4 regions of the Pradoshia sp. Z4_20 genome follow, and region 2 is predicted to be linked to each of the others. Evidence: riboswitches for the same ligand, from Rfam matches in the RefSeq annotation. Region 2 holds a riboswitch; each other region holds the start of a gene.
What was found. Region 2 has a riboswitch for S-adenosylmethionine ahead of AC4BHP_RS02170 (methionine biosynthesis PLP-dependent protein). Riboswitches for the same ligand answer to the same signal wherever they lie in the genome.

Region 1 (7,616 bases), on a different contig from region 2:
ATAAATGACTTTTTCGATTGGTTATTATACTTCCAAATGATATTTTCTTTAGTTATTCTTGTTTTATTATGTATCAGATATAAATTTGTGATAAATAATGACTATTTGACGTATCAAATATTGTTTTTTAAATGGCCTTTATATAAAACAAGTATATTTCCCCATCAAATAAAACAGATTAAATTTAAACGAGTCAATTGGTATACCAAAGGTGCTTTTATGCAAGTTAAAAAAGGACTTACCATCCGAATTGTAAATTTCAATCCCAACGACGTTTTCAAAGAATTAGTTGATTTTGCTAACAAACATGGTATTCCATATTCTAAAACGAAAGATTATATAATTATAGAAAAATAGTCTTATTCCCTAACGAGGGCAAGGGCTGGTTGATCAGCTCTTTTTTGCTATTCGGTTAAAGGAACAGATTAGTACAAGATGACCAAAGCTAATAAGTTATAAAATATGAGGTGGTAAAATGAAATTCCATCTATTGGGAGAAAAAGCTAAAGTAGAAATAGATATCATAGCTCGTGAATATCCGAATAGCTTTGATTATTGGGATGGAAACTGGGTTATTTCAAACGTGAAAGTTGAAATCCCTGGATATTATGTTGATTTTATTGCTAGTTTAAGAACTGATGACATTAGGGATTTTTTAAATGATTTGAAGTTAATGAATAAGGATTTATCGGGTAAAGCTATATTGAAAAATTTAGATAGCTTTATTTATTTTGAATGTGAAATGGATAAGTTGGGGCATATAGAATGGTCTGGAGAGACTTGTTATCCGACAGGAAGTGGTGCTGTAGTATCCTTTGAATTTGTATCAAATCAATCATATTTAGATGATTTGATTAAAGAATTAGAGAATATAATCTCTCTATATCCAGTTATAAGTAAACCGTAGCTATTGTATTAACAGGTCAATAGCAGAAAATCAAGGCTGTCAGTTGACGGTCTTTTTTTATGCTCCCCATTAGGTAAGACAGTTTGAAAAATCTGGCTTACCTAATGGGGAGTTTTTCTGTGCTCAAAAAAAAAGAACGCTGTATTGATCACATGGGGCGATTGATTTTGGGGCACAGTAAAATAGAATAGTATTATTAAAAAAACGAATTTTAAAAGAGGCGTTAATAGCATCTGTAACAACGTTATCAATAGAGATTGAGCGGCAGAACCCCTTAGAATTCAGGGTTCTGCTTTTATTATATTCATTGTTTACTAGACAGGGAGCAGTTCAATACCGCAGTTGTTTAAGTGAATATTCCTAGCTTTCCAATACGTTCAATAGCTTCTATTAGCCGGTCTTCGTCTACTAATAAGCCGACACGAATGTAGCCTTCTCCGTATTCACCAAAGCCTTTTCCTGCTGCAACGGCTACATCTGCTTTTTCAAGCAAATAATCAGCAAAGCTCTCGCTCTTAAAACCGGCAGGGACAGGAAGCCAAGCAAAGAATGAACCAGTTGGGGCTTCGACTTTCCAGCCGATTTTATTGCAAGCGCCAATGAGGGAATTTCGTCGTCGTTCATAGCGTTCGATAAGCTCTTCTACGCAGGATTGCTCCCCTGTCAAGGCTGCGATTGCCGCTTTTTGTACAGCAGGGAAGAGGCTGACGTAAAGATGATCTTGAATGAGATTGAGTGCTTCGATGATAGCTGGGTTTCCGATAGCAAAGCCAACACGCCAGCCTGCCATATTGTAAGTTTTCGAGAGTGTGTACATTTCAATGCCGACTTCTTTTGCACCCTCCGTTTCAAGAAAACTGATAGGTTTTTGTCCATCAAAGCCAATAGCTCCATAGGCAAAATCATGAAGTACGGTAATGTTATTTTCTTTTGCAAATGATACTGTTTTTTCAAAAAAAGCATGATCTGCGGTAGCTCCGGTAGGATTATTTGGGTAGTTTAAATACATTAGCTTTGCATGGGTCCTTTGTTCTAAAGGGATGCTTTCATAATCCGGCAAAAATTGATTATCTTTTGTTAGTGGAAAAGTTTCATAGTTTACGTTTGCTAATACAGCTCCAGATAAATAGTCGGGATAGCCTGGGTCTGGCAAGAGCATTAGCTCTCCATCGTTGAGCAAGCACATTGGTAGCTCAACTAGTCCGGCCTTCGTTCCAAAAAGGATGGCAACTTCAGTTTTAGGGTCAACCTCGACGCCATATTGCTTGTGATAAAATTGTGCTGCCGCTTCTTTCAACTCTTCCAAACCCCGAAATGGAGAATATTTATGAGTTTGTGCATCTTCAGCCGCCACTTGCAGGGCTTTGACGATATGCGCAGGAGTAGGTTGATCAGGATTTCCTTGTCCGAGATTAATAATGTCTCTGCCTTCAGCTATAGCGCTGTTAACTTTTAGGACAAGTGTTGCAAAAAATTGGACTGGCAGTTTTTTTAAGCGTTCTGAATATGTCATATAATTCACCTTTACGAAGAGAATATAGTTTTGAATATTTAAATAATAGATAAAATTCTATAACCTTTATTTAGAAATGTCTATAGTGAGCTGAAAGAATTTGAATATAGCGGTAGTAAATGGTTATTAGATTTGCTGAGTCATAGATTATAGGGGAACGTTTGATGAAGTGGGTGTGGTAGCTTTTTCAGAAATGATTGTTTTTCGGAAAATGTGAAATGTGGAGACTATACATTAAATGAGCTTGTTTGGCAGATGAAAATAGTGAGCGATGAAAGTGTTATTCAGTCGGCTTGCGAAAATGTAGAGTTTTACATTATCGTCAGTTCAGCCCTACGAAGAAGAATGGGGAGTTTTTTAATCCGATGTATGTGGATTGGAATATTTTATTGAAATTGCAATGATGAAAGCGGTTCAACAGTTTACGTCAAAAAGGTTTTTGTTGACAGACTATTCTGAAGTCTGTAATATCATAAACAAATCAAATAAAGCTATAGCTTATCGAGAGCGACCGAGGGACTAGGCCCTATGACGTCCGGCAACCCCCTTAATAGGGAAGGTGCCAATTCCTGCAGAATGTATTACATTCTGAAAGATAAGTCGAGATAGATGTATTTCGATGCCCCTTTCAGATGAGAGGGGCATTTTTGTTTCAAAAAATGTGTAGAGATAGAGGTTGGCATATGATAAAAATTCAGAATGTTAATAAGATTTACAAAACTAAAAGCGGTATAGTAAATGGAGTTGACAACGTTTCCTTAACAATTAAAAAAGGCGAGATATTCGGGATTGTCGGGTACTCAGGAGCAGGTAAAAGCTCGCTGCTACGCTGTATTAATTTGTTGGAGCGTCCAACATCGGGAAATATCACAGTTGATGGAATTGATCTGGCTAAGTTGAGAAGCAAGCAATTGCGTCATGCACGCTTAAAAATCGGGATGATTTTTCAGCACTTTTATCTTATTAGCCAGAAAACAGTTTTTGAAAATATAGCTTTTTCTTTAAAGGCAGCAAAAGTGCCGCAGACTCAAATACAAGACCGAGTAGAAGAACTGTTGAAAATGGTCGGATTAGCTGAAAAGCGTGAAGTGTATCCTTCGCAGCTAAGTGGGGGACAGAAGCAGCGTGTAGCGATTGCAAGGGCGTTGGCGAATAACCCGACAGTACTCCTTTGTGATGAGGCGACTTCAGCACTAGATCCGACGACAACGAAATCAATATTGAATTTGTTGAAAAAAATCAATAAGGAGCTCAATATTACGATTGTGTTGATTACACATGAGATGAATGTAGTAAAGGAAATTTGTAATCGAATGGCGATTATGCAGGATGGCAAGGTCATTGAGGAAGGCTCGGTGTATGATATTTTTGCTAAACCCCATGCCGATCTTACGAAGGAATTCATTAACAGTGTTGTTTCGTTCGATATACCTGACGCTATTTACCAAAGTTGCAAGGGTCCGATTGTCAAGGTGACGTTTAGGGGAACGGTTGCCGGTGAGGGAGTCATATCGGATACGCTTCAGCAATTTAATGTAAAAGGCAATTTTCTTCATGGCTCAATTGAATATATTCAGGAATTGCCTTTAGGTATTTTTATCATGGAGCTTCGCGGACAGAAGGAAGAGATTAATAAAGCGATATCTTATATAGAAAGTCGAGAGGCAGAAGTGGAGGTGTTCCAACATGGGCTTTGATTTCAACCACTTTATAGAGCTTATTCCTGAAATTAACACAGCATTTTTGCAGACGATTTACATGATTTCCATTTCTTTAGCTGTCGCAATCGTGATTGGTTTACCAGTTGGAATTCTATTATATGTGACAGAAAAGGGTTTATTTTGGGAAAACAAAACGGTTCAGAGGATATTAGGATTTGTCGTCAATTTGGTCCGATCAATACCATTTATTATTTTATTGGTTGCTCTTATGCCATTGACCGAATTTGTTGTAAAGACAACGATTGGACCAACAGCTGCTAGCGTATCGCTGTCAGTCGCAGCTATTCCGTTTTTTGCGAGAATCGTTGAAACGTCTTTACGAGAAATTGATAAAGGTGTTATTGAAGCCGCGATAGCAGCTGGTGCGACACCGTGGATGATTATTAAGGAAGTACTATTGCTCGAAGCGAGATCAGGTATCATTTCGGGTATTACACTTACATTAATTAGCTTGATTGGGTTTTCTGCTATGGCAGGAACGGTCGGTGGTGGCGGTATTGGTGATTTAGCGATTCGCTATGGGTATTATCGCTATGATAATACCATTATGATTGCAACTGTTATTATTTTAATCGTATTGGTTCAGGTTATCCAACTTGCCGGTGATTTCATCGCAAAAGTTATAGATAAAAGATAATAGAAAAGGGGAATTATTTCATGAAAAAGGGGTTAACAGCATTTATTTTATTCTTAGTGGTAGGTACATTGGCAGCTTGCAGCGGCAATGAAAGCATTGAGGATGCAAGCTCAGAGTCAAAGGATATTAAAATTGGAGCTACTTCTGGTCCTTATAGTGATATGGCAACGAAAGCAATCAAGCCAGGCTTGGAAGAATTGGGATACAAAGTAGAAGTGGTGGAGTTCAGTGATTATATTCAACCGAATAAAGCGTTAGATGGTGGAGATATTGATGCGAACCTTTTTCAGCATACTATTTACTTGGAAAACTTTGAAAAAGAGAACAGCATGGATTTGACAGGGTTAATTAAAGTACCGACTGCGCCGATGGGTATTTATTCAAACACGTATAAATCTTTGGATGAAGTGAAGGACGGAGCGACGATTACAATTCCGAATGATCCGGTAAATGCAGCTCGCGCATTCAATACACTTCAAGATGAAGGATTAATTGTAGTAGATGAAAATGCAGAACCCCTTAAAGTTTCTGAAAAGGACATAATCGAAAACAAGAAAAACTTAAAATTCCAGCCGCTAGAGTCAGGACAGCTACCTCGATCTATTGACAGTGCAGATTTATCAGCAGTACCAGGAAACTTCGCATTAGCTGCAGATATGGACTTATTAAGTGCATTAGCGCTTGAGAATATGCTTGATCCATATCGAAATTTAGTGGCTGTAAAGGCTAATAATGATGATTCACAGCTAGCTAAGGATATTTTATCAGTGGTAGAATCTGATGAATTCGAAAAAATAATCGATGAAGAATTTGTCGGCTTCGGCAAGCCTGAATGGATGAAATAATAAGAAAAAATGTCCTCAGTTCTCTCTTTGTTTTATGTATAAATACTAAGGCTGTATATCCCTTAGATTAAACAACTAATTCGTAAACAATACAAAACCATAGAAGGAGCATGGCGGGTGTAAGGTTAGACATACAGAATATATAAAGATAACACTTCCCACTTTATTAATGTTTTTAACAGCAAATAGAAATGAGTGATGAAAATGACTGTTTTTTCAGTTCATGGTGCTCCAAGTGAATATATTTTGAAAGATAACGCTTTAGATTTATTGGAAGCTAAGCTGCTGGAACGCAATCTCTACAGAGTTCTTGTGGTTCGTGGCAAAAAGTCCTGGGAGGCAGTAAAGCCGTATTGGCCGCAAATGGCAGAGGTAGAATTGGAAGAATATACGTACGGAGGCGAGTGCTCATTTGCCGAAATCGAGGCGGTTACTAAGCTGGTCAAGCATCATTCATTGGATGCGGTAATAGGTGTCGGAGGCGGAAAGATACTCGATCTTGTTAAGGCGGTTTGCGATGCGACTGAAAGGCAGTCCATTCTCATTCCGACATTGGCATCTAATTGTTCGCCATGGACGCCTTTAAGCGTTATATATGATGATTCCGGAGCTTTCATTCGTTATGATATATATCCGGTTTGTACCAGTCTGGTGCTAGTGGAGCCGCAAATTTTAGTTGATGCTCCAATAGAAATGTTAATTGCCGGTATTGGAGATACTCTTGCGAAATGGTACGAAGCGGATGTACAGATGGCTGTAATTGATAATAAGACTGTTCCACTGCAAATTGCTCATTTTGCTGCAAGAGAATGTAAGGATTTATTGCTAAAATTCGCCCGTGGAGCTGTTGAAGCTGCAAAGGCTGGGGAAGTAAATGATGATTTCGTCAAAGTAGTGGAAACGATTATTATGTTTGGTGGCATGGTTGGGGGCTATGGTGATTATTACGGTCGAATTGCTGGCGCTCATTCGATTCACAATGGTTTAACGGTACTTGAAGAAACTCATCACGCCTTGCATGGTGATAAGGTGGCATATGGCATTTTAGTTCAGCTAGTGCTGGAAGACAAATGGACAGAAATTGAAGAGCTTCGACTGTTTTATGAGGAGTTGGGCCTTCCATTATCCTTAACAGATTTAGGTGTGGAAGATATAACGGAAGCGCTGATTGCTGAGGTTGCTGAAAAAGCAACAGTTACGGGTGAGTCGATTCATGTAATGTCAATTGGATTGGTTACAGCTGAGAGGGTAGTGGAAGCAATTCAGAAGTTGGAGCAATTTGTTTGTGAGAGTGAGAAATCTTGCTAAAGTTGTTTACATAAACGGTCATCATCCACTCTAGGAATTAGAAGGTGTTTTAGGATTAGTTGAATGTGCAGGTTTCTTAGTAGACAGTTAAAAAGCTGTCTACTTTTTTTATTAGTCGTTAGCAATAATGTTTATGAAAACAGCCTTATCTTTACATGTAAATAAAGTTGTTTTTTCCTAATTAAAATGCTTATCTGGCTGCATAGTTTATTACCAAAATTATAAACTTGTTTATTTGTATAAATGAACCCTAAAATGGATAGGGAAATTTACTATTAAACGAAGGAAGTTGATTATGGAATTCACCAAGTATGCGAGTAAGAAACACACCGTACAGCAAATTGCAGAAGATCTGCTACATGTTACTCAACAGGCAGCTATTGCTTCATATCCCTGGATAGGAAAGGGAAATAAGATTGAAGCAGATGGTGCAGGGACAAGGGCTATGAGGCATCATTTAAATACAATCGATATGTGTGGAAGAGTCGTAATTGGTGAAGGAGAAATGGATGAAGCGCCAATGCTTTATATCAATGAAATGCTGGGAAATGGGAACGGTCCGGCAATTGATATAGCTGTTGATCCGGTGGAAGGTACTACGTTAATGTCTAAAGGGAAAAATCATTCAATGGCTGTGTTGGCTGCTGCGAAAAGTGGAAGCATGCTTCATGCTCCTGATATGTAT
Region 2 (7,616 bases):
TTCATCTAAATCATTGGAAGCCGTAATTAATGTATCTGTGAAGCCTGCTTCATCAAGCATTTTGCGTGCTTTCTTAGACAAGTAAGCTAAATCCCCACTATCCAAACGAATGGCTTTAAAATTAATTTTATCGCCCATTTCCTTCGCTACTCGTATGGCAGTTGGCACACCTGATTTTAATGTATCAAAGGTGTCAACAAGGAAGGTGCAATCATAATGTGATTCTGCATATTTTCGGAAGGCTGTATATTCATCCCGATAAGCCTGAACAAGCGCGTGCGCATGAGTTCCTACTACCGGAATGCCGAATTTCTTGCCAGCTCTGACATTACTGCTTGCCTGAAAACCGCCGATATAAGCGGCTCTTGTTCCCCAAATTGCCGCTTCCGTTTCCTGTGCTCTCCTTGTACCGAATTCAAACAGGGATTCACCACCAGTTACTACACTCAGACGTGATGCTTTTGTTGCAATAAGAGTTTGGTAATTAATAATATTCAATATTGCTGTTTCAACCAGCTGAGCTTCTGCAAGCGGAGCCTCAATTCGCATTAAAGGCTCATTTTCGAAAACGAGCTCGCCTTCTTTCATGCTTCTGATGGTGCCTGTAAAACGCAGTTCTTTTAAATATTCAAGGAATACTTCGTCATACTTAAGCTCTTCCCTTAAATATTGAATATCACTCTCTGTAAATTTTAAGTCTTTAATATATGTAATCACCCGTTCAAGTCCGGCAAATATGGCATAACCGTTCTTAAATGGGTTGCGCCTGAAATACACATCAAATACCGCTTTTTTATTATGAATCCCATCTTTAAAATAGGTTTCCATCATATTAATTTGGTATAGGTCTGTATGCAAAGCAAAGCTGTCGTCCGGATAATGTGTCATCAAACTTCCTCCTTCAATTACAAAACACTGGCTCCCAGCGTATTTTCAAAATGGGATAAGGCCCACTCATGACCTGCTTCATTAAAGCTCGCCACTCCATTTTTATGTATTACTATTTTAAACCCTTTATTATAGGCATCCACTGCTGTATGCAAAATACAGATATCTGTACAAACTCCTACTAAATGTAATTCCGTGATTCCGCGTTCACGCAATTTAATTTCCAAATCAGTACCAGCAAAGGCAGAGTATCGTGTTTTATCAATCCATAGCAGGTTCTCTTGTCCAATATTAGTATTATACACATTTTGAAGATTTCCAAATAATAAACGACCTTCGGTACCACGTATATTATGCGGTGGGAATAATTTACTTTCAGGGTGAAATGGATCATTCTCATCGTGTACATCAATAGCAAATACAACAAAATCTTTGTCCTCAATGAATCTTTTTGTTAAAGTAACAATGTACTCTTCAATTTCCTTTCCAGGTTTACCGCATGTTAATTTGCCAGCATCTGCTATAAAGTCATTTGTATAATCTATATTGATTAAAGCTTTCATCTCTCCACTCCCCTATCCATTTTCCATCAAATCCGCTTATCGTACGTATAGAATATCAAATTGTATTACAAAATGCCTACTTTGATTTTAAAGAAAGTCAACCACCAATAAAATAAACAGCGCTTTTTGATACGAACACAGTGGTTATTAAAATCGTATCAATCCTTTAAATCTTTAAAGTCGATCCTAAATCCATATCGCCATACAAGAATAGCTGTGATCAGCAAGACTCCCCCATATCCATATAAACCATACTCAACCTTGCTTATAAGAAAGTGAAAACCTGCAAATACGCCAAGAATGAAAAGCAGGAAAACGGTCTTAATCCCCTCATTCTCCTGTGTTGCAGAAGTTGGTTTAGAAAATGGCAATATAATTGTATATGTCCTGAACGACAGGACTGCCATTATAAATAACGTAAAGAGACCAATCAATAGATCCCAAAAGATAGCACTTCCATATATAAGAATAAATAGAAAGCTATATGCCAAATAGATGGGAAGAACATACTTGGCCATAACCGCATTCCATGTACCTATAAAGATAGACTTAGCACTCTGTAATGGAGAGGCCCTGTATATCCATGCTCCTTTATATGAATCGGTATATCGGAGTGCAATAGCAATAGTTGGAATCATAAGCGCACTGAAATAAATTGTATAATAACCGCTGCCATTTTGAATACCTTTCCATCCATTTTCCCCGAATTGATTGAGTAGTGTAATAAACGGAAAAATAATAACCATTCCAATAGATGGATATACCTTCAGTTTAAACGCCTGTTCGTTTTTCATGAGGTTTTTTGCGAAATGATAAAAGACTCGTTCTTCTTTATTTCGTAATAGGAACATTGAAAAATGACTGCGTTTCTTTTTCGATAAGGCTCCTGTATGATTAGTTAACTTTTGTAAATACTGCTCAAAGTTTTGAACATTTTTAATATAAATAATGACAGAAACAAGCGGTACAATTACAGCCAAGCTGATTAAGAGAATATATTGCCATGCAAAATTCCCATTTAGTATTACCTCAAAGGGAGCGGCATACCAAATAGGCGCAAGAATATAGCTCCACCAAGTTGGTGTAAATTCTACTTGCCTATCTACAAGGTCAAATATCCTTACCGTTAGTTGATAGCCAACAATCATTAAAATAGACAAGGAGATTTGTACATAACTGATAAAATCCTTTAATTTCTCTCCATCAAAATACTTTAAAATAACCAAGTAGATTAAAGCAGTAAGCAAGACTATCCATATATCAATCAATATAATGACCAGCAAAAATAACAGACTAAAGCCAATTCCTTGAGTAACAATAGCAGCAATGAACGCAGGCGCAATAAAAATAAGGGTTATTGTGCCAAGGTAAATAATAATATGTATCAGCTTTGCCACCGAGACCGTTCTCCCATCAACCGGTCTAGACAATAAAATAGACTGATCCCGTATATCAAGCATCACATGGGAAAAATCAGATATTAAAGATGTAATGATAAAAAACATAAATACCGCAAACAACATACTCATTTGGAAAAAATAATTTTCACCCATAATAATAAAAGGAATCAGTATTAGACCCATAAGCGCATAAACCCATAAGGATTTTAAAAATTGATTTGAATCCTTACCTGTATTTCCAGACCCATCATTCATCAAAGTTGGAACTCTTCTGGCATCCATTGTAAGCTTAACCTGAAGAATTCTTCTCATAACCGGATAATCAATTCCCATCCACTGAAAGAGCTTTTGTCCTCTATCCAACACACGCAAACTCATAAATTTTTTCATCTATTAATCCTCTTTAACAACAGATACAATATCTTCGGCAATTGAACGATGCTGTGTAAAACCAGTTAATTGGTTAAAAATTTCTTCAAGAGTTCCTTCCTTGCCAACATCCTGTAATTCTGCAAAGCTTCCATCTGCAACAATCCTGCCTTCATGCAGTAAAATAATTCGATTGCTAATTTTCTCGACGACATCCATGATATGTGAGGAATAAAAAATAGTTTTTCCCTCGCTTGCCAGCAGTCCAAGCAATTCTTTAATGACCATAACGCTATTCGCGTCGAGACCGCTTAAAGGTTCATCTAAAAATAAAATATCCGGATTATGAAGAAGGCTTGAAATTAATAGAACCTTTTGCTTCATCCCTTTTGAATAACTATTTATTCGTGAATCATACATTTCTTCAATATTTAATAGCCTCATTAGTTTAAAAGCCTTTTGGTCAGCCTGCTCATAAGATAAGCCATAAAGCTCACCTATAAAAGTCAAATATTCACGTGCAGTCAATACATCATATAAATCTGCCAATTCAGGCACATAGCCAATTCTATTTTTATAGGTAATCCTATCCTCAGAAAGCTCTTTATCAAAGACCTTCACTGAGCCTGTATAGTCTGTAAGGAGTCCGAGCAATATTTTAACTGTGGTAGTTTTCCCCGCCCCATTGGGACCTATATAGCCAATAATTTGTCCCTTGTTTACATCAAGATTAATTCCTCGAAGTACTTCTTTCGATCCATAATGCATTTGAAGATTGCTAATAGAAATCACCAGTTCAGCCATTTTCATTCTCCCCAAAGACCCATTTTGGTATAGTATATCAAAACGGGTCGTTAATTTGCATAATTTTCTAATTTATCCTTTTTAGGTATTACTTCTGGAATCCTTCATGATGCACCTAAATGCCTGTAAAGTTCAAATTTCTAATAACCTAAACCGATAATGATTCAAAAGCTTGAATAAGATCATCAATCAAATCATTCGCATGCTCTATCCCAACAGAATAGCGCAGCAAACAATTACAGACTCCATTTTGTGTACGCACTTCCTCAGGGATATCCGCATGTGTTTGTGTAGCAGGGTACGTCATTAAACTTTCTACTCCACCCAGACTTTCAGCAAAAGATATGATGCGAAGGCTTTTTAAAAATGGATTGATCCATTCCTCTGATTTCAGCCGGAACGATATCATCCCCCCTTTACCAGGATAAAGGACATCTGTCACTTCTTCTCTTTCTCTTAAAAATCGGCTGATTATCTTAGCATTTTCCTCATGCTGCCTCATCCTTAGGCTCAATGTTTTCATTCCCCTCATCACAAGCCAGGAGTCAAATGGCGGCAGTACAGCGCCTGTTGCATTTTGATATTCTTCTAGGCGCGCACCAACCTCTTTACTCTTTGAGACAATTAATCCAGCCAATACATCATTATGTCCTGCTAAATATTTGGTGGCACTGTGGACAACGATATCTGCTCCCTGCTCAATCGGTCTTTGCAAAATGGGTGTATAAAACGTATTATCCACAAGGAGCAGTAGATTGTTAGATTGGGTCAGTTGAGCAATTTCTTTAATATCCATTTCCTGCATAAGCGGATTTGTCGGTGTTTCTATAAAGAAGGCCTTCGTATTTTCCGTAATGGATTCAGCGAAATCTTCATATGTATGGCAATAGTTAAACTTGATGCCATACGTCTTCCATATTTGCTCAAATAACCGATATGTCCCTCCATACAGATCGGCAGAGACGGCTATTTCATCACCTGGAGAAAATAAACATAGCAATGAGTGAATGGCAGCCATACCTGAACTAAAGGCAAATCCCTGTTTACCACCCTCTAGCTCGGCAATTGCTTCCTCTAATAATTTTCTGGTTGGGTTTCCTGTTCTTATGTAATCAAACCCTGTTGATTCCCCTATTCCGTTATGGCGATAGGCTGTGGAAAAATAAACTGGCGGATTAACAGTACCTGTTTGTGTTTCACTTCGATTGCCTATTTGAGCTAAGAGTGTTTCGATTTTAACTGTTGTCATATGTATGACCCCTCTCTCTTTATTAATCCCCGAAATACAGTTACTCTGATTTACCTTCATCCGGCTCTAATTTGCCATCAAAGTTACGAATTACTTACATCCACTCATTTTCCCAGTGAATAAAAATATGCTTAAAAACGAAAAAAGTCTTCAAGAAGAAGACTTTTCATTAGAGTGAGTCCCTTCTTATCGGCCAGGAATGATTGTTCCTGCAGGAATTAGCACCTTTCCATATTGGCGGTTGCTGAGACTTCACAGGGCCTGTCCCTCCATCTCTCTTGATAAGATTTTTCAGAATATTTATTTAACTATAAATTTACAGTCCTACTGCTAAAAAAGCAAGTTATTTCTGCCTTTATTGTCCAACTTTTTAACAAAGGTATATAATAAATCTATACATAAAAAGGAGTGATTCGGAACCATGAAAGCCAATGGCCAGGAAATTTTCCAGTACATAAAAGACCTTGTATCCATTCCAAGTCCGAGCGGCTATACAACGGAAGTAATTGATCATGTAGCACAGTTTTTACAATCTCAAGGAATACCTGCAGTAAAAACAAATAAAGGTGCCCTATTGGCAACAATCAAGGGACAGGATGATTCAAAGCACCGTTTTCTAACAGCCCATGTAGATACATTAGGTGCTATGGTGAAAGAAATCAAACCAAGCGGGCGTTTAAAATTATCGATGATCGGCGGATTTCGTTGGAATTCTGTTGAAGGCGAATATTGTAAAATCCATACAGCTGAAGGTAAAACGTTTACAGGGACGATTCTTTTAAATCAAACTTCTGTCCATGTTTATCAGAAAATGGGAGATATTAAACGCGAGGATGCAACGATTGAAGTTCGAATTGATGCTGTGACAAAAAGCAAGACGGATACAGAAGGTCTAGGTATTTCTGTAGGTGATTTTGTTTCCTTCGAGCCCCGTGTTGAACTGACAGACAATGGATTTATTAAATCCCGTCATTTAGATGATAAAGCGAGTGTCGGCATACTGATGTATATCATTAAACAGTTAAAAGAAGAAGGCATCACTCTCCCCTATACGACCCACTTCTTAATTTCAAATAATGAAGAAATAGGCTATGGCGGAAACTCCAACATTCCTGCTGAAACTGTTGAATACCTGGCTGTAGATATGGGAGCAATTGGAGAAGGACAATCTACGGATGAATACAGTGTTTCCATTTGTGCAAAAGATTCTAGCGGACCCTATCATTATGGCCTGCGTCAGCATTTAGTCGAATTGGCAAAGCAACACAAGATTGATTACCGTGTAGATATATATCCTTTTTACGGATCTGATGCTTCTGCTGCCATCCGTGCCGGCTATGATATCATACACGGATTAATTGGACCCGGCATTGATGCTTCACATGCTTTTGAAAGAACCCATATCAGCTCTATTGAATATACTGCCCAGTTAATCTGGAATTACTTACAATCAGAATTAGCCTAATTTCATACTAAACGTTAACCCATCACCATTTAAGTGATGGGTTTTTATTATAATAACCGTTTGATTTTTCCATAAGCAGCCTTGGCTTCAGCATATCCTTGATTGTACAGCTTTTTCAGCTTTTTAGGGTTACGCTCAACACGGCTGACATCTGATTTCACTAATGGACGAATAATGACGACAAGTCCCTTTTCTTCTTGTTCCTCCAAATAGCGGATCGTGTCATTGTAAACGATATGCCGTTTGCGAAGAGCCTTTAGCAGCCCTTGATAGTTCTTATATTTTCTTTTTCCAAGCCAATCAAGCGACGATGCTTTCATATAGCCTTTATTCCCAGTAAGCACAACGATATTTTTCGTATTCCCGTCTGCTTGAGATTTTTGTATCGGTATTGGATCGGCAACACCGCCATCCAGCAGCATTCTTCCATCATAAGAGATTTCCGGAGCAAAAAAAGGAATCGAACTGGATGCGCGCAGAATCGTTGTAATATCTTTTATTAGGTGCTCTTTTCTATAGTATACAGGTTCGCCTGTTACGCAATCTGTAACACCCACGACAAACTGTTCCTTTGCTTCACAAAAAGCCTTTATATCAAATGGGACCAGTTCATTTGGAATTTTATCAAAAATAAAGTCCATTCCAAATAATTCACGTTTCTTCAGAAAACGTTTATAGGATAGGTATTCCGGGTGTGAGACATAATCGATATTCGCCGCATAATTACGGTCTATTTGCCGTGCAATATAAGAAGAGCCATTACATGCACCAGCTGAAACACCAATTGTATATGGCACATATATATCCTGTTCCATCAAATACCTCAGAACTCCAGCTGTATATAGCCCTCTCATTCCGCCACCCTCTAGAACCAGGCC
Region 3 (7,616 bases), on a different contig from region 2:
AAGAGATTGAAATGCTGGAATACCATTCCGATATTTTCCCTAACTTTATTAATGTCTGTGTTTTTATCAGTTAAATGTTTATCATCAACTGTTACGTCACCTTCATTTACTTCTTCAAGTAAATTGAGGCAGCGCAGAAGTGTACTTTTACCGGATCCAGAAGGGCCGATTAAGCAGACAACTTCGCCTTCTTTAACCTCAAGACTGATATCCTTTAGTACTTCCAGCTTCCCGTATGATTTTTTTAATCCTTTTACTTTAAGCTTTCCCATTTTGGATCTTCCTTTCCATACGGTTTGATACCTTAGTTAAAATCATAATAATGATAAAGTATATAAACCCTACAATCAGCCACATTTGGAAGGACTCAAGGTTTCTGGCAATAATGATTTTTCCGCTTTGAGTCAATTCATTAATACCAATGATGGATAGGATAGAGGTATCTTTTAATGTAATGATAAATTGGTTAATGATAGATGGAATCATCAGACGGATTGCCTGTGGAAGGATAACCTTTGCCATTGCCTTTTTATATGGAAGACCAAGGCTTCGGGCAGCTTCCATTTGTCCCTTATCAACGGATTCGATACCACCGCGTACAATTTCAGCCATATATGCACCAGCATTTAAGCTTAATGTTATGATACCGGCAGCAACTGCAGATATACGGAAGTCAAGTGCTGCTGGAATACCGAAATAGATAAAGAAAGCTTGAACAATCAGTGGAGTTCCTCTAAAGATATCTACGTAAATGACGCCGATTGCCCTTAAGATTTTGAGATGGGACACACGCATCAGACCAAATATAATACCTAGGATACATGCTATAACGAGAGATACGACAGTCAATATCAGGGTCATTTGAAGACCTTTTAACAGACTTGGCATACTTGATTCTAATAAGCCGAAGAAACCGTTATTAGTATCGGTGCTTTTTTCTGCCTTCAAGTACTTATCCATAATATCCTGATATTCACCGGATTCTTTTAGATTGGCTAGACCTGTATTGAACTGCTCAATCAATTCCGCATTTTGCCCTTTAGCGACAGCAAATCCATAGGAGCCGCCTTTTTCTTTTTCAGTAACGATTTCTAATCCGTTGCCTTGCGTAATCCCATATGCCAGAACTGGGTAATCATCAAAAACAGCTGCAGAGTTACCTGTTTTAACATCGTCATACATATTGGCGGAATCATCAAAGGTTACCGTTTTAAAGCCATATTTATCTTTTATGCTTTCTGCAAAGCTGGCACCTTCTGTACCTGTTTTAATGGCTACCTTTTTTCCTTTTAAATCTTCATAGGATTTAATCTCTTCATTTCCCTCGGCAACCGCCATTACGACACCAGATTCAAAATAGGGATCGGAGAAATCAAATTTCAGTTGTCTTTCATCTGTTATACTCATTCCGGCAATAACGCCGTCTACTTGATTGGACTCTAGTGCTTGTACGGCTGCATTAAATCCAAGCGGCTTAATTTCTACTTCAAACCCTTGATTTTCAGCTATAGCATTGAGTAAATCGATATCTATACCTACAAATTCGCCATTCGTTTCCTGGAATTCAAATGGGGCAAATGTAATATCTGTTGCAATCTCATATTTTTTTCCTTCTGCTTTCGTGTTTAAAGCCGGGAATATAAATGAAGCAATCATGACAATAGCCATTGCTATTAGGAATGTGAATTTTGAAAATTTCTTCATTGTGAACCTCCTTCATATAAGTAACGTTTAAAAACCCTCTATATCCAATTGGGGCGGGTTAAAAGGGATGTTTTAATCTTATAACAGAATGTATGTATCTCTATGAGTATATATAAAGATACGGTTTTTTGGCAATCAATACTTACCAAATAATATTAGATTACTATAAGATTTCCATTTATTTGTTGTGAAGAAAAAGATGTAATAAAGGGTGGAGAAATAAAAAAAGAGCAGTATTATACGTATTTAATCTAATAAAATATATAGAGATTTGTAAATGGAAAGTACTTCCTAAATGTTATGTGAAAATAATCTAACTCACATATTAATACTGATTATGTATGGAAAACAGCTGAGAATGCTTTAACCATGTAAGTGTATCTTAAGCAAATTTTAGTTCTGAAGAATGAATTCTAAAGTATATTTCCATTTGTGCTCTAATTCTTTTGGAACTACATCCAGTATGGGTATTGATCTATAGAATTTAACTCCAAAGCCCTCCTCTTAATAATGTAAACACTACCTATTATGAGTATTTATGACTAATTTTATTTACCCTATTCAACACGATTCTAACTATATATTTAACAATAATTTAAATATGGGTAATAAAATTAGTCCAGTTGTTAAAAAATAGATCAATCCTCGAGTGAGGATGATCTATTTTCTTCAGTATATATTATTGTAAATTCTTAATTGTAATACCGTTAACAGGTAAAAAGTTTTCCCCGGTATCCAGGTACGTTACAGATACCTCATCGTTTTCCTGCAGATATATGATCAAAGGATCCTTTTCAGAGGACATATTGTAGCTTTGTCCATTATCCAGAAGGAACGAAACGACGGTATATTCACCTGATTTTTCTTTATAGACTCTGATAACTTTCCCATCGATTTTCTTCTCAACACTTGTGGAGGTGCCGTTAACCGTTCCGCCGCCTTTTTGAAGTGCTGTTTTGTATAGCTTTAAGGCTTCATTTGGCGTTGACCCATATGCTGTTATTTCAGGATTGGCAGCAGATACAATGAAATAATTTTGTAGGAATCCATTTGAATCCAGGACTCCTGTTAACCAACTGGCTTCACCGTAAAAATTATAGATGATGGGCATTTCTCCTTCCCATTTCTTTTCTATAAACTTCTTCTCGATAATTTGCAGGGCACCCTGTGAATCCATGTAGGATTCCTCCATATTACCTGTATAATAGACAGCTTTACCTGTCCTGGAATTTGTGAGCGCATAGCCGAGCATAGAATCGACGCCTTCTTTAGGACTCGTGAAATCAGTGAAATAATACATATCTCCATTTTCATCAAAGATCGGACTTACATTCGCTTCGGTACCCTCATCAGAAGGCAGTTTAACATCTGATTTTCCAAATAGGCTGTTCCAATAGCCATGAATATAATTTCCGAAGTAGCTGTTTTGTGTACTGACGACTTCTGGTGCAACGGCACCATCAATAAATTCGGGCGCTTCAGAAAGGGAATAAGAGTTGGACTTCCCAGTTTTGGCATCCATCACCACAACACCTTTTACCTTAAAGCCATTTCTGGCAGAGACAAAATCACCATAAGAGCGAATATAAAATGGCGCGCCATTATCATCTACTTCAAGCTGTGAATCCCCATAGAATATGTAGGATGGATACTGTAGACGAATACGGCGCTCTGTTTCTTTATTGAAGAATGCAGAAGGAGTGTAGATCATTTCTGCATCAACAAATTTTGGGTTGGCTGATGAATCTGTAGCACTCAATATAAAGTAACCAGGAGTTTCTTTCCCTTTCAGCCATTTGAAGAATCCTGAAAATTCGACTGGAGCAATATAAACATACTCACCATCTACTTTTTGGATTTGTAAATTCCCTAATTCGTAGTAGCTCGTATTTGGTACCTGGCCAAATGCTTTTTTCATTTTATTGCGCGCGTATTGAGGAGGCACGCTGGCCGGCTTTTTATTTTCATCAAATGTTTGAATTTCTTCTTTGATGTCCATTTTAGCTATAGTATACTTTTCATCGGCATTGAACAGAAATGCCGTTAAAAAATAGAGACCGACAAGCAAACTACCTGCAAATAAAATACCCTTAATGGTTCTCTCCATACCCGTAGCAAGCATTGAACCCAGCAAGGTTAGTATGATGACAAAAATCCAAAGAGAAGAGATAGTTTGATCCAATAGGGTGAAGTAATAAAATAAAAATGCTCCAATCGTGATTAATGCAGCTAAGCTGACAAAAACAAGCAGTTTTGTTTTCCCCTTCATATGGATACGTAATTTTTCATTATTTTTGAATGGCACAAGAATAAGTGCCGATATAATCCCAATGATAATGGAATAGATGAAGATATTTCCCACAAAGTACCCCTCCTTATTTTTTCTATAATTTACCTTAATATCCTATACGAATAACTGGCCAAAATGATTCATGAATTGGAAATATTCATGAATTTTAGTTGCTGTAACTTGATTTAGGATATTCTTTATTATAAATCAAAAATATTTTAAATATTATAAATTATTATTGACATTGCTAAACAAGATAGGATATAGTTGGAAACATCAAATTTAATTGAATAGCAAGCGATTCTTATCGAGAGAAGTGGAGGGATTTGGCCCTATGATACTTCGGCAGCGGATTTTTACTATGGTAAAAATACTGTGCTAATTCCAACAAACATCTGTTTGAGAGATAAGAGGAAGCTTTAAGCGAACATATTTCTACTTGTCTTTTTATGTATATGTTCATACAAAGCCTCTTCTGTCTAATGACAGAAGGGGCTTTTTGCATTTCGAATTTTTTAGGCCTGGAGGAGAGAACATGATTGAGTTTCGAAACATAAAAAAGTCATATCAAGCAAATGGTCAAAGCGTAGATGCTCTGAGAGGCGTTCATTTAACGGTTGAAAAAGGGGATATTTTTGGAGTGGTAGGATACAGCGGGGCCGGGAAAAGTACACTTTTGCGTTTAGTTAATATGCTTGAACGGCCTACTGAGGGGGAGGTCCTTGTGAATGGTAAATCGTTTGCCAGTCTCAAAGCAAAGGAATTAAGGGCAGAGAAAAAGAAAATCGGGATGATCTTTCAACATTTCAATTTACTTCAATCTAAGACGGTATTTGATAATGTAGCGATTCCATTGATACTATCCGGCGTTCGTAAAGAAACGATTCAAAATAGAGTTCGAGAATTACTGGAGTTCGTGGGGTTATCAGCTAAGGGTCGAAGTTACCCGGATGAATTGTCAGGGGGACAGAAGCAGAGGGTTGGAATTGCGAGAGCTCTGGCCACGAATCCATCTATCCTGCTATGTGACGAAGCTACATCGGCATTGGATCCGCAGACGACCAGGGATGTTTTAGAGCTATTGAAAAAAATAAACCGAGAATACAATATAACAATTTTGCTTATTACACATGAAATGTCGGTGATTAAAGAGATATGCAATAAGGTCGCTGTCATGGAAAATGGGAGGGTTGTTGAGCAGGGTCCTGTTCTTGATATTTTTTCCAAGCCAACCACTGAGGTTGCCAAGCGGTTTGTTAGAACAGTCATTCACGACGAGATTCCGCAGAGCTTTTTGAAATCCTTAAAGGAGAATAAACCAGCAGTTTGGAAACTTAATTTTTTGGGATCTTCGTCTGGCAAGCATCTACTTTCAACAGTGGCGAAAAGTTTTGATGTCCATTTAAGTGTTCTTTCTGCCAATATTTCTGAAATACAGGAAACCCCTTTTGGGAATTTAATCGTTGAGGTCATCGGTGAAACAGAAGAAATAAAGAAGGCGATCCAATACATAGAGAGTGAGGATGTGCTCTTGCAGGAGGTTAAGCTATCATGAATGAACAGTTTTTAGGAATGGAAATTACACTTGAACAGTTACTGATTGGATTCAGTGACACACTCTATATGGTTTTCTTCTCCTTACTATTCGCGGCCGTGATTGGATTGCCTTTAGGGATTTTACTCGTCATAACGAGAAAGGGTCACATTCTGGAGAATAAGTGGGTGTTTAATATATTGAACCCAATCATTAATATTTTACGCTCGGTTCCCTTCATTATTTTATTGGTGGCTTTGATTCCATTTACACGATTGGTTGTTGGATCGGCGATTGGAACGAATGCCGCCATTGTACCGCTTGTATTTTATGCAGGTCCTTATATTGCCAGATTGGTTGAAAATTCATTATTGGAAGTTGATAAGGGAATTATTGAAGCAGCTCAGTCAATGGGCGCGACTGAATGGCAGATCATTTTTCGGTTTTTAATACCAGAGGGACTTAGCTCTCTTGTTTTAACCTTTACAACAGCAACTATTGGGCTGGTTGGAGCCTCAGCAATGGCAGGGGCAGTAGGAGCTGGAGGAGTTGGAGATCTTGCCCTCACCTATGGTTATCAGAGGTTTGACACTAACACCATGATTGTAACCGTTGCGGCACTGGTAATCATTGTACAGCTTTTACAATCCATAGGTAATACGCTGGCTAGAAAAATAAGAAGACGATAAAGAAGGAGATGGAAAAAATGAAAAAACTTTTTCTTACTATTTTAATAATTGCATTTACTGTCGTAACAGCAGCATGTGGAAGCGATTCGAAAGGCAGTGCAAAAGAGGGCAGCTCTACCATTAAGGTTGGAGTAAGCAGCGGAGACACAAGAATATGGGATTATATTGCTGAACTCGCTAAGGAGAAGGGGCTCAATATAGAGCTTGTAAAGTTCAGTGATTATATTTTGCCGAATACAGCTCTAAATGATGGCGAAGTGGATGCTAACGCATTCCAGACCATTTCTTACTTTGAAGAACAAGTGGAAGAAAGAAAATTAGATCTTGAGCCACTAAGCTCTACTGTTATTGCACCAATGGGAATCTACTCAAATAAGCATAAGGATTTAAAGGAATTGCCTGATGGGGCTAAAATTGCTGTCCCTAATGAAGGTACAAATCTTGGCCGGGCGCTACTTCTTTTGCAGGAGGCTGGCTTCATTACACTAACAGATAATTTTGATGGAATAGGCTCTTTGGAAAAAATTAAATCAAATCAAAAAAATATTAAACTCGAACTGGTAGCTGCCGGGAATACACCGCGTTTTCTTGAAGATGTAGATGCATCTATTATAAACAATAACTTTGCGGTTGAGGCAGGATTGACATTAAAGGATGCCTTGTTCCATGAAAGTGCAACGGCCAAACCATACATTAATATTATCGCTATAAAAAAAGGGGATAAAGACCGCGCTGAGCTAAAAAAACTGGCAGACATCTATCATTCCGAGGAAGTGGAGGATTTTATCCTTAAAACATTTAAAGGAAATACCATTCCGGCTTTTGTTTCAATAGAAGAATTGGTTAATTATCAGGATGCCTGGACCAGCCCGGCAGTCGATCAATGAATTACTTCGGATACTAACATAGGTATAAGATTATTAGAGAGATTGGAGGCAGAGCAATGATTAAAAACGAAGGTCGCATTTTTCATAAAGATATTATCAATGAATATATAGATCAGCAGAAAAACAAATATATAAATATAAGCCACCAAATTCATGAAAATCCAGAAATAGGGAATGAAGAATTCTTTGCATCTGAAACACTGACCAAGGTATTAATCGATGCTGGCTTTGAGGTAACAAATGATATTGCTGGCCATAAAACTGGATTTTTAGCGAGGAAATCATCCTCAAAGCCGGGGCCTACGATAGCTTTTCTTGCCGAGTATGATGCGCTTCCTGGCCTTGGCCATGCATGCGGCCATAATATCATTGGCATCACCAGCGTAGCGGCTGGAATTTCGCTTGGTTTAGTACTCGAGGAAATAGGGGGAACGGTACTTGTTTACGGTACCCCGGCAGAAGAAGGGGGTCAAAATGGAAGTGCGAAGGGCAGTTATGTAAAGCATCAATTG
Region 4 (7,616 bases), on a different contig from region 2:
GAAACGATTTTCGTGTTTGAAGTAATCACTTCTTTGACTGTTTCAAGTGAAATAGTACCGTCTTCTCCAAGCGGGATATATTTCAATGTCGCACCGGTTGCTTTAGCTACTTGCTGCCATGGAATGATATTACTATGATGTTCCATCATACTGATAACAATTTCATCACCAGCTTTTAGGTTAGCTTTCCCGTAGCTGGCAGCAATTGTATTAATCGAAGTCGTTGTCCCTCTTGTAAAGACAACTTCTTCGATGGATTTCGCATTAATGAACTTTCTTACCTTTTCACGTGCTCCCTCATAAGCATCCGTGGCCATCGTTCCAAGTGTGTGAACACCACGGTGTACATTAGAGTTATACCGCTTGTAATACTCATCAATAGTCTGAATAACGGATGCTGGCTTCTGCGAAGTTGCGGCACTGTCCAGATATACTAATGAATGACCATTGACTTTCTCATTTAAAATTGGGAAAAGTTCTTTAATATTCGTTGGAATCATTATTTAACTTTCCTTTCAATTACCTCAGTCAACTGCTTTTTAACAGCTTCAACAGGTAATTGATTTACTACTGGGGCAAGGAACCCATGGATAATTAAACGTTCTGCTTCTGTTTTACTGATCCCTCTGCTCATTAAATAATAAAGCTGAATTGGATCCACACGGCCTACAGAAGCTGCGTGTCCAGCTGTTACATCATCTTCATCAATTAACAGAATAGGGTTTGCATCCCCACGTGCTTTCGGACTAAGCATTAATACTCTGGATTCCTGTACAGCATCAGCTTTAGTGGCACCATGTTCAATCTTACCGATACCATTAAAAATGGAGGATGCTTCATCCTTCATAACACCGTGCTTCAGGATATATCCATTTGAGTTTTTACCAAAATGAACAACTTTAGTTGTAAAGTTTTGAGTTTGTTTACCAGTACCAACCACTACTGTTTTAGTATCACCATATGAACCATTACCATGTAGGTTTGTAATATTCTCTGAAATAGTATTACCATCGTTCATTAAGCCCAATGCCCATTCCACTCGTCCATCATTTCCTACATATGCATTACGGTTTACATAGGTTTTCATATCTTTAGATAATGTATCAACTGCACCATATTTAACGACCGCATTGTTGCCGACGATAACCTCAGAAATGATATTTCCAATAGTCTCTTTGCCGTCAACCAATGAAATATAGTTTTCAACGTACGTTACGGAGCTGCTCTCTTCAGCAACAACAAGTACGTGATTATATAATTCAGTCTCAGCATTATCAATCATGAAGATAGCCTGGATGGGTTCTTCAATAACCACGTTGCGTGGGATATAAAGAAAAGCTCCACCATTAAAGAGTGCTGCATGTAAAGCTGTAAGCTTATTCGTTTTTACAGGAACACTTGTAGTCATGAAGTATTTTTGCAAAAGTTCAGGATGTTCTTTAGCAGCAGTCCTGATATCTGTAAAAATAACACCTTTATCTTTAAGTTCCTGAGATACTGTCAAATAAGCAGCTGTATTGTTTCGTTGTACATACAAACTTCTGTTCTCATCAGGATTGATCAGCTTTTTCACGTCTTCAGCAAGTTCATCAATAGATGTAAATGTCTCGCTTGTAACGGAGTTCACTTTCATATCCTCTAATTGCCATTTATCAATCTTCGTTTTATCAGGTCTCGGCATAGGTAGCTCAGCTGAGGCAGAAAGGGCGTCTAAACGGAAGCTTTCAAGCCAGGCAGGCTCACTATGTGCTTTTGAAAAAGATGATACAACATCTTTTTCGAGTAATGTAGTTTCGATTGTCATAACGATCCTCCTATTGCTTATGCTTCAATTCCTACTGTTTCGTCTTCAATACCTAATTCTTTTTTAATCCAGTCATATCCTTCTGCTTCTAAGCGTTGCGCTAGTTCTGCTCCACCGGATTTCACGATTTTACCTTGCATCATTACGTGAACATAATCTGGAGTAATGTAGTTCAATAAGCGTTGATAGTGAGTAATCATTAGGCAGCCAAAATCTTCGTTTCTCATTTGGTTGATTCCTTTGGAAACAACTTTCAGCGCATCAATATCTAAACCGGAGTCGATTTCATCAAGAATCGCAATGGCTGGTTGCAGCATTAATAATTGAAGGATTTCATTACGTTTCTTTTCACCGCCGGAAAAGCCTTCATTTAAATAACGTTGAGCCATATCTTGATCCATTTCTAATAGATCCATTTTTTTATCCATTTCTTTAATGAATTTCATTAAGGAAATTTCGTCTCCTTCTTCACGTTTACTGTTAATAGCAGAACGCATGAAGTCGGCATTAGTAACCCCAGTAATTTCACTTGGGTATTGCATTGCTAAAAATAGACCGGCACGAGCACGTTCGTCAACTTCCATTTCAAGAACATCTTCACCGTCCATTGTGATGGAACCACTTGTTACTTCATATTTTGGGTGACCCATGATAGCAGATGACAATGTAGATTTTCCTGTACCATTTGGCCCCATAATTGCATGGATTTCTCCACCTTTAACTTCAAGGTTTACCCCTTTAAGAATCTCTTTACCTTCTATTGAAACATGTAAATCTTTAATTGTAAGAACTGAACCAGCCATTCTTATACCTCCAATATATAGTCATCTAAAGTTTTAGATTATTTCTATTCTCAATTTATTCTCATTACAATCTTATAACAAATCAAATCTAGATTCAACTTTTTGAAACGAGAAAATTACATAAAATGGACATAATATTTTAACATAATACTTAGCTTTACTGACATTATAATGTTAATTTTCACGAAAGAAAAGAACCAGCATGATCTTTACCAACCACCCTGATTTTAAAGACGGCAGTAACATTTTTGCACTAATTGAAAACATAAAAACAGGTAGAAGGAGAAATTGATTTTTCTTCCGCTACCTGTTTTTATGATTATCACTTTTAGAATTATTCACTTTATCACTTGATTCATTTACCCATGTACTCTTCTATTCACATCATTTAAGATTTGATTACTCTTCATATAACTACGTTCACGCTTCTCTTCTACTTTCATACGCACTTCAAGATTCTGACTGTAAACTTCATAGCCAACTCCATGTGACTGCCTCATCGCTTTTTCCATTTCATCTGTTACTCTAAGCTGTAACTGATTGTCAAAGATAATGAATCATTCCTTTCCATTTATTATAATAAGGGTATCACTTTGCAGAAGAACCCTCAAAGTCTATATACCACACTGAGCACATCTTAAAAGTGATATTGCGTATTTCTTCTAGGAAATCCTTGATTATCCTGAAAAATAATACCAGAGAAGAAAATAATTCATTGGAAAAGCATCTTATAATACACCTATTATATGATAAAAAAGGTGCAGCTAAATGAATAGCTGCACCTTTTTTGTCTATTATTTATTTGATGGGATAACGGACCCTTTGTAGTTTTCATTAATGAAATCCTGGATATCTTTAGAATGAAGAACTTCAACCAATGTTTTAATTTCTTCCTTATTCTTATCCTCAGATCTAACAGCAATAATGTTTACGTATGGATTATTATCAGCACTTTCCAATGCAATCGCATCCTCAGCTGGTACAAGATCCGCTTCAATGGCATAGTTGGAATTAATCAGTACTGCATCGCCTTCATCATTATTGTAAACCTGCGTAAGCATAGGTGCTTCAATATCCGTTTTAAACTTTAAATTCTTCGGATTTTCCGCAATATCATCCACAGTTGCTTTAGTTTTATCAATGCCTTCTTTTAGCTTTATTAAGCCTTCTGTTTCCAGCATAGATAACATACGTCCATGATCAGCTACTGAGCTGCTCATAATGATGCTTGCGCCTTTTGGTAGGTCATCCAGGCTGTCGTATTTTTTAGAATAAACACCAATCGGTTCAATATGGATTCCGCCTGCATTGGCGAAATCATACCCATTATCCTTCACTTGACTCTCAAAATAAGGGATGTGTTGGAAATAGTTAGCGTCAATTGAGCCATCTTCCAATGCTTTATTCGGCATTACATAGTCTGTAAATACTTCAACTTCAAGTTTAATACCTTTTTCTTCAAGAAGAGTTGCTGCTTCTTCCAATATTTCTGCATGTGGAACATTTGATGCGCCAATTTTAATCGTTTTTAGTTCTTTGTCCCCGGAATTGGATTCATCTCCTGATCCACCGCAGGCTGCCAATAATAGGGTTAATCCTAAAACAAGTATGAACGATAACTTTTTCACTTTGGTTTCCTCCCTAGCGCTTATCTAATTTTCTTGTTATAAAATCTCCAATAAATTGGAGAATAAACACAATAATCAATACTAAAATAGTAGCAACAATCGTGACATCTGTCTGTCCGCGGCTAAACCCTTCCAAATAGGCAAGGTTTCCAAGTCCGCCCGCACCAATCATACCTGCCATCGCTGTATAACCTACAAGCGCAATTGCCGTAACTGTGATACCAGAAACAAGTGCAGGCAGAGATTCAGGAATTAGCACCTTCCATATGATTGTAAAGGAAGTGGCCCCCATCGATCTTGCTGCTTCGATTACACCTTTATCAATTTCACGCAATCCAATCTCAACCATTCGCGCATAGAATGGAGCAGCACCTATAATTAAAGCTGGCAAAGCCGCATTGACACCGATAATACTTCCTACTAATGCCTTTGTGAAAGGAATTAACAACACGATTAGAATAATGAATGGAATGGAACGGAATATGTTAACGAAAGCACCTACAATTCCGTAAATCACTTTGTTTTCCCACATATTCCCCTTTGAGGTCAAGAATAATAGCAGACCCAATATAATTCCAAGGAAAAAAGTTGCGATTAATGAGACACCTGTCATATACAAGGTTTCCCATGTCTTTTCATAAATTCGTTCCCAAACTACATTTGGTAATAATGTTTCCATTATTCTGAAATCACCTCCACACCAATTTCCTGATTGTGGAGATAGTCAATCGCTTTCGCCACTTCAGCAGCATCACCGTCTACATGAATAAATAACGTTCCATAGGACCCGTGCTGAGTCTGCGAAATTTTACCCTGTAATATGTTTACATTGATTTTGTAAGAGCGGATAACCTCTGATAAAACAGGGGTTTCAGCTGATTCGCCAATAAAGGATAATTGTACAACTTTCCCCGTCGGATATTCAGCAAGCAAATGCTCAATCGTCTCTTTCGTTTCTTCTGGCTCAGTCACTTGCTGTACAAATCGTTTAGTAATCGGAGCATTTGGTTTTTTAAATACATCAAGTACTTTTCCGCTCTCGACCACTTTCCCCATCTCCATCACAGCAACGCGATGACAGATTTTACGAATAACATGCATTTCATGTGTAATTAATACGATTGTCAAGCCAAGTCTTTTATTTATATCAACGAGCAAATCCAAAATATCGTCTGTAGTCTGAGGATCAAGTGCTGATGTCGCCTCGTCACAAAGAAGAACCTGTGGATTGTTCGCTAATGCGCGCGCTATACCGACCCGCTGCTTCTGACCGCCGCTCAACTGAGATGGATAAGCATTTTCACGGCCATCTAATCCTACCAGACTTACAAGTTCCTTCACTCTTTCTTTACGTACCTTGCTTGGTACGCCCGCAATTTCTAAAGGAAACTCTATATTTTCGCTGACTGTCCTTGACCAGAGGAGATTAAAGTGTTGAAAAATCATACTTATTTCCATTCTGGCTTTTCTTAATTCAGCGCCTTTTATAGCAGCCATATCTTTGCCTGCCACCAAGACACTGCCTTCTGTTGGCTTCTCTAAACCGTTCAGCATTCTAATGAGGGTACTTTTTCCCGCACCGCTGTACCCAATAATTCCAAAGATCTCGCCTTTTTCAATAGATAATGAGACTTGATCCACTGCTTTGACAGCTGATGAACGTTTAAATGTTCCTGAGAAGGTCTTCGATACATCACGTAATGTAATCATGAAAAGTTCACCTGCTCTTTCTATCAACCTATAATTAAAGAATAACTTCAGTTAAACAAAAATGCCTTTCTGCGGAGGCAGAAAGGCATGATTTATTTATAACATGTTCCTTTCTCTCATCTCCCAGGATTTATTATCCTGTGTGAATTGGCACCTTTTCAATCATAAATGATTGCCGGTTGCCGGGCGTCAAAGGGCACTTCCCTCGGCCTCTCTTGATAAGAGTACTTAAACTATTCAATTAAATCTAACTGTCTGCTATCCTATCATGTTGAAGAAAGAACTGTCAACACCAAAGTCTGCATAGCATGTTCAATATTTATTTCACAACCACCTCAGTGGAAGCTATACCTGTTGCTTTTTCAATCGCAAGCTCCAATTCTTCAATTAGATCTTCTGCATGTTCAATTCCAACAGACAGTCTGATTAAATCCTCCTGTACACCTGATGCTTTTAATCCCTCTTCACTTAGTTGCTGATGAGTCGTGCTTGCCGGATGGATAATTAGGCTCTTTGCATCTCCCACATTGGCCACATGGGACCACAGTTCAACGGAATCAATCAGTTTTTTACCTGCCTCACGTCCACCCTTTATTCCAAAAACAACGACTGCTCCAGCACCTTTGGGTAAATATTTCTTCGTTTTTTCGTAATCAGGGTGATCTGAATCTCCTGGATACAAGACCCACGATACAGCCGGATGCTGTTTTAAATAGTCAACTATTAATCTCGTATTGGCTACATGCTCCTTCATCCTCACATGCAGAGTTTCCAATCCGAGAATAAATTGAAAGGCATTGTACGGGCTTAAGGAAGGACCTAAATCTCTCAACAGCTGAACTCTGGCCTTCACAATAAATGCTGCTGCACCAATTGCTTCACTGTAAATCAGATCATGATAGCTTGGATCGGGTTCAGTAAAGCCCGGAAATTTAGATGAATTCCAGTCAAACTTCCCTCCATCGACTATGACCCCGCCTAATGTGGTTCCATTTCCAAGCAGCCATTTCGTAGCTGAGTGTACGACGATATCCGCTCCAAACTCAATCGGACGGGATAAATAAGGAGTTGCAAATGTATTATCAATGATTAACGGAATTCCAGCTTCATGAGCAATTTCCGCCACCCGTTCAATATCAAGAACCTGCAGGCTTGGATTTCCAATCGTTTCTCCAAAAATAGCTTTGGTCTTTGATGTAATCGCTTCTCTAAAATTTTCAGTGTCACTTGGATCCACGAACCTTACGTTAATACCATACTTAGGGAGAGTATTGGCAAATAAATTGTAGGTTCCGCCGTATAGAGTGGACGCAGAGATAATTTCATCACCTGCTCCCGCAATATTTAGGATTGAGAGTGTTATAGCTGCAGCACCACTTGATACCGCTAAAGCTCCAATGCCACCTTCTAATTCTGCTATACGTTCTTCGAATACACTTGAAGTTGGATTATGGATTCTAGTATAAATATAGCCAGTTTCAGCTAATCCAAATAAATCCGCAGCATGATCTGTGTCTTTAAATAAATAAGCATTCGTCTGGTAAATCGGCACGCTTCTCGCTCCAGTTACCGAATCCTGCTGCAATCCTCCGTGTATACCTACTGTTTCAAACCGATACTTCTTTTCTTCATTTGCCATTCTACATCTCTCCATTTCATTTTAAATAGAGA

Region 1: linked by a shared signal. The riboswitch ahead of AC4BHP_RS10680 (methionine ABC transporter ATP-binding protein) and the one ahead of AC4BHP_RS02170 (methionine biosynthesis PLP-dependent protein) in region 2 are both predicted to bind S-adenosylmethionine.
Region 3: linked by a shared signal. The riboswitch ahead of AC4BHP_RS14170 (methionine ABC transporter ATP-binding protein) and the one ahead of AC4BHP_RS02170 (methionine biosynthesis PLP-dependent protein) in region 2 are both predicted to bind S-adenosylmethionine.
Region 4: linked by a shared signal. The riboswitch ahead of AC4BHP_RS11945 (methionine ABC transporter ATP-binding protein) and the one ahead of AC4BHP_RS02170 (methionine biosynthesis PLP-dependent protein) in region 2 are both predicted to bind S-adenosylmethionine.

Annotation. Positions count from the first base shown of each region.
Region 1 is NZ_JBZAJD010000003.1:112,603-120,218, reverse strand. Features, by position in the region: gene AC4BHP_RS10690 (WapI family immunity protein) at 476-907, shown strand; gene AC4BHP_RS10685 (pyridoxal phosphate-dependent aminotransferase) at 1,254-2,420, opposite strand; SAM riboswitch class I at 2,916-3,022, shown strand; gene AC4BHP_RS10680 (methionine ABC transporter ATP-binding protein) at 3,104-4,117, shown strand; gene AC4BHP_RS10675 (methionine ABC transporter permease) at 4,107-4,778, shown strand; gene AC4BHP_RS10670 (MetQ/NlpA family ABC transporter substrate-binding protein) at 4,799-5,623, shown strand; gene AC4BHP_RS10665 (iron-containing alcohol dehydrogenase family protein) at 5,828-6,931, shown strand; gene glpX (class II fructose-bisphosphatase) at 7,227-7,616, shown strand, end outside.
Region 2 is NZ_JBZAJD010000001.1:446,911-454,526, reverse strand. Features, by position in the region: gene AC4BHP_RS02190 (nicotinate phosphoribosyltransferase) at 1-888, opposite strand, end outside; gene AC4BHP_RS02185 (cysteine hydrolase family protein) at 906-1,451, opposite strand; gene AC4BHP_RS02180 (ABC-2 family transporter permease) at 1,610-3,241, opposite strand; gene AC4BHP_RS02175 (ABC transporter ATP-binding protein) at 3,245-4,030, opposite strand; gene AC4BHP_RS02170 (methionine biosynthesis PLP-dependent protein) at 4,173-5,273, opposite strand; SAM riboswitch class I at 5,457-5,561, opposite strand; gene AC4BHP_RS02165 (M42 family metallopeptidase) at 5,695-6,738, shown strand; gene AC4BHP_RS02160 (patatin-like phospholipase family protein) at 6,786-7,616, opposite strand, start outside.
Region 3 is NZ_JBZAJD010000006.1:118,623-126,238, reverse strand. Features, by position in the region: gene AC4BHP_RS14185 (amino acid ABC transporter ATP-binding protein) at 1-272, opposite strand, end outside; gene AC4BHP_RS14180 (amino acid ABC transporter substrate-binding protein/permease) at 259-1,704, opposite strand; gene AC4BHP_RS14175 (YrzE family protein) at 2,384-4,066, opposite strand; SAM riboswitch class I at 4,296-4,407, shown strand; gene AC4BHP_RS14170 (methionine ABC transporter ATP-binding protein) at 4,530-5,549, shown strand; gene AC4BHP_RS14165 (methionine ABC transporter permease) at 5,567-6,217, shown strand; gene AC4BHP_RS14160 (MetQ/NlpA family ABC transporter substrate-binding protein) at 6,235-7,104, shown strand; gene AC4BHP_RS14155 (M20 family metallopeptidase) at 7,161-7,616, shown strand, end outside.
Region 4 is NZ_JBZAJD010000004.1:100,828-108,443, forward strand. Features, by position in the region: gene AC4BHP_RS11915 (cysteine desulfurase) at 1-500, opposite strand, end outside; gene sufD (Fe-S cluster assembly protein SufD) at 500-1,804, opposite strand; gene sufC (Fe-S cluster assembly ATPase SufC) at 1,822-2,607, opposite strand; gene AC4BHP_RS11930 (YuzK family famiily protein) at 2,967-3,119, opposite strand; gene AC4BHP_RS11935 (MetQ/NlpA family ABC transporter substrate-binding protein) at 3,402-4,235, opposite strand; gene AC4BHP_RS11940 (methionine ABC transporter permease) at 4,249-4,917, opposite strand; gene AC4BHP_RS11945 (methionine ABC transporter ATP-binding protein) at 4,914-5,945, opposite strand; SAM riboswitch class I at 6,059-6,170, opposite strand; gene AC4BHP_RS11950 (O-acetylhomoserine aminocarboxypropyltransferase/cysteine synthase family protein) at 6,265-7,584, opposite strand.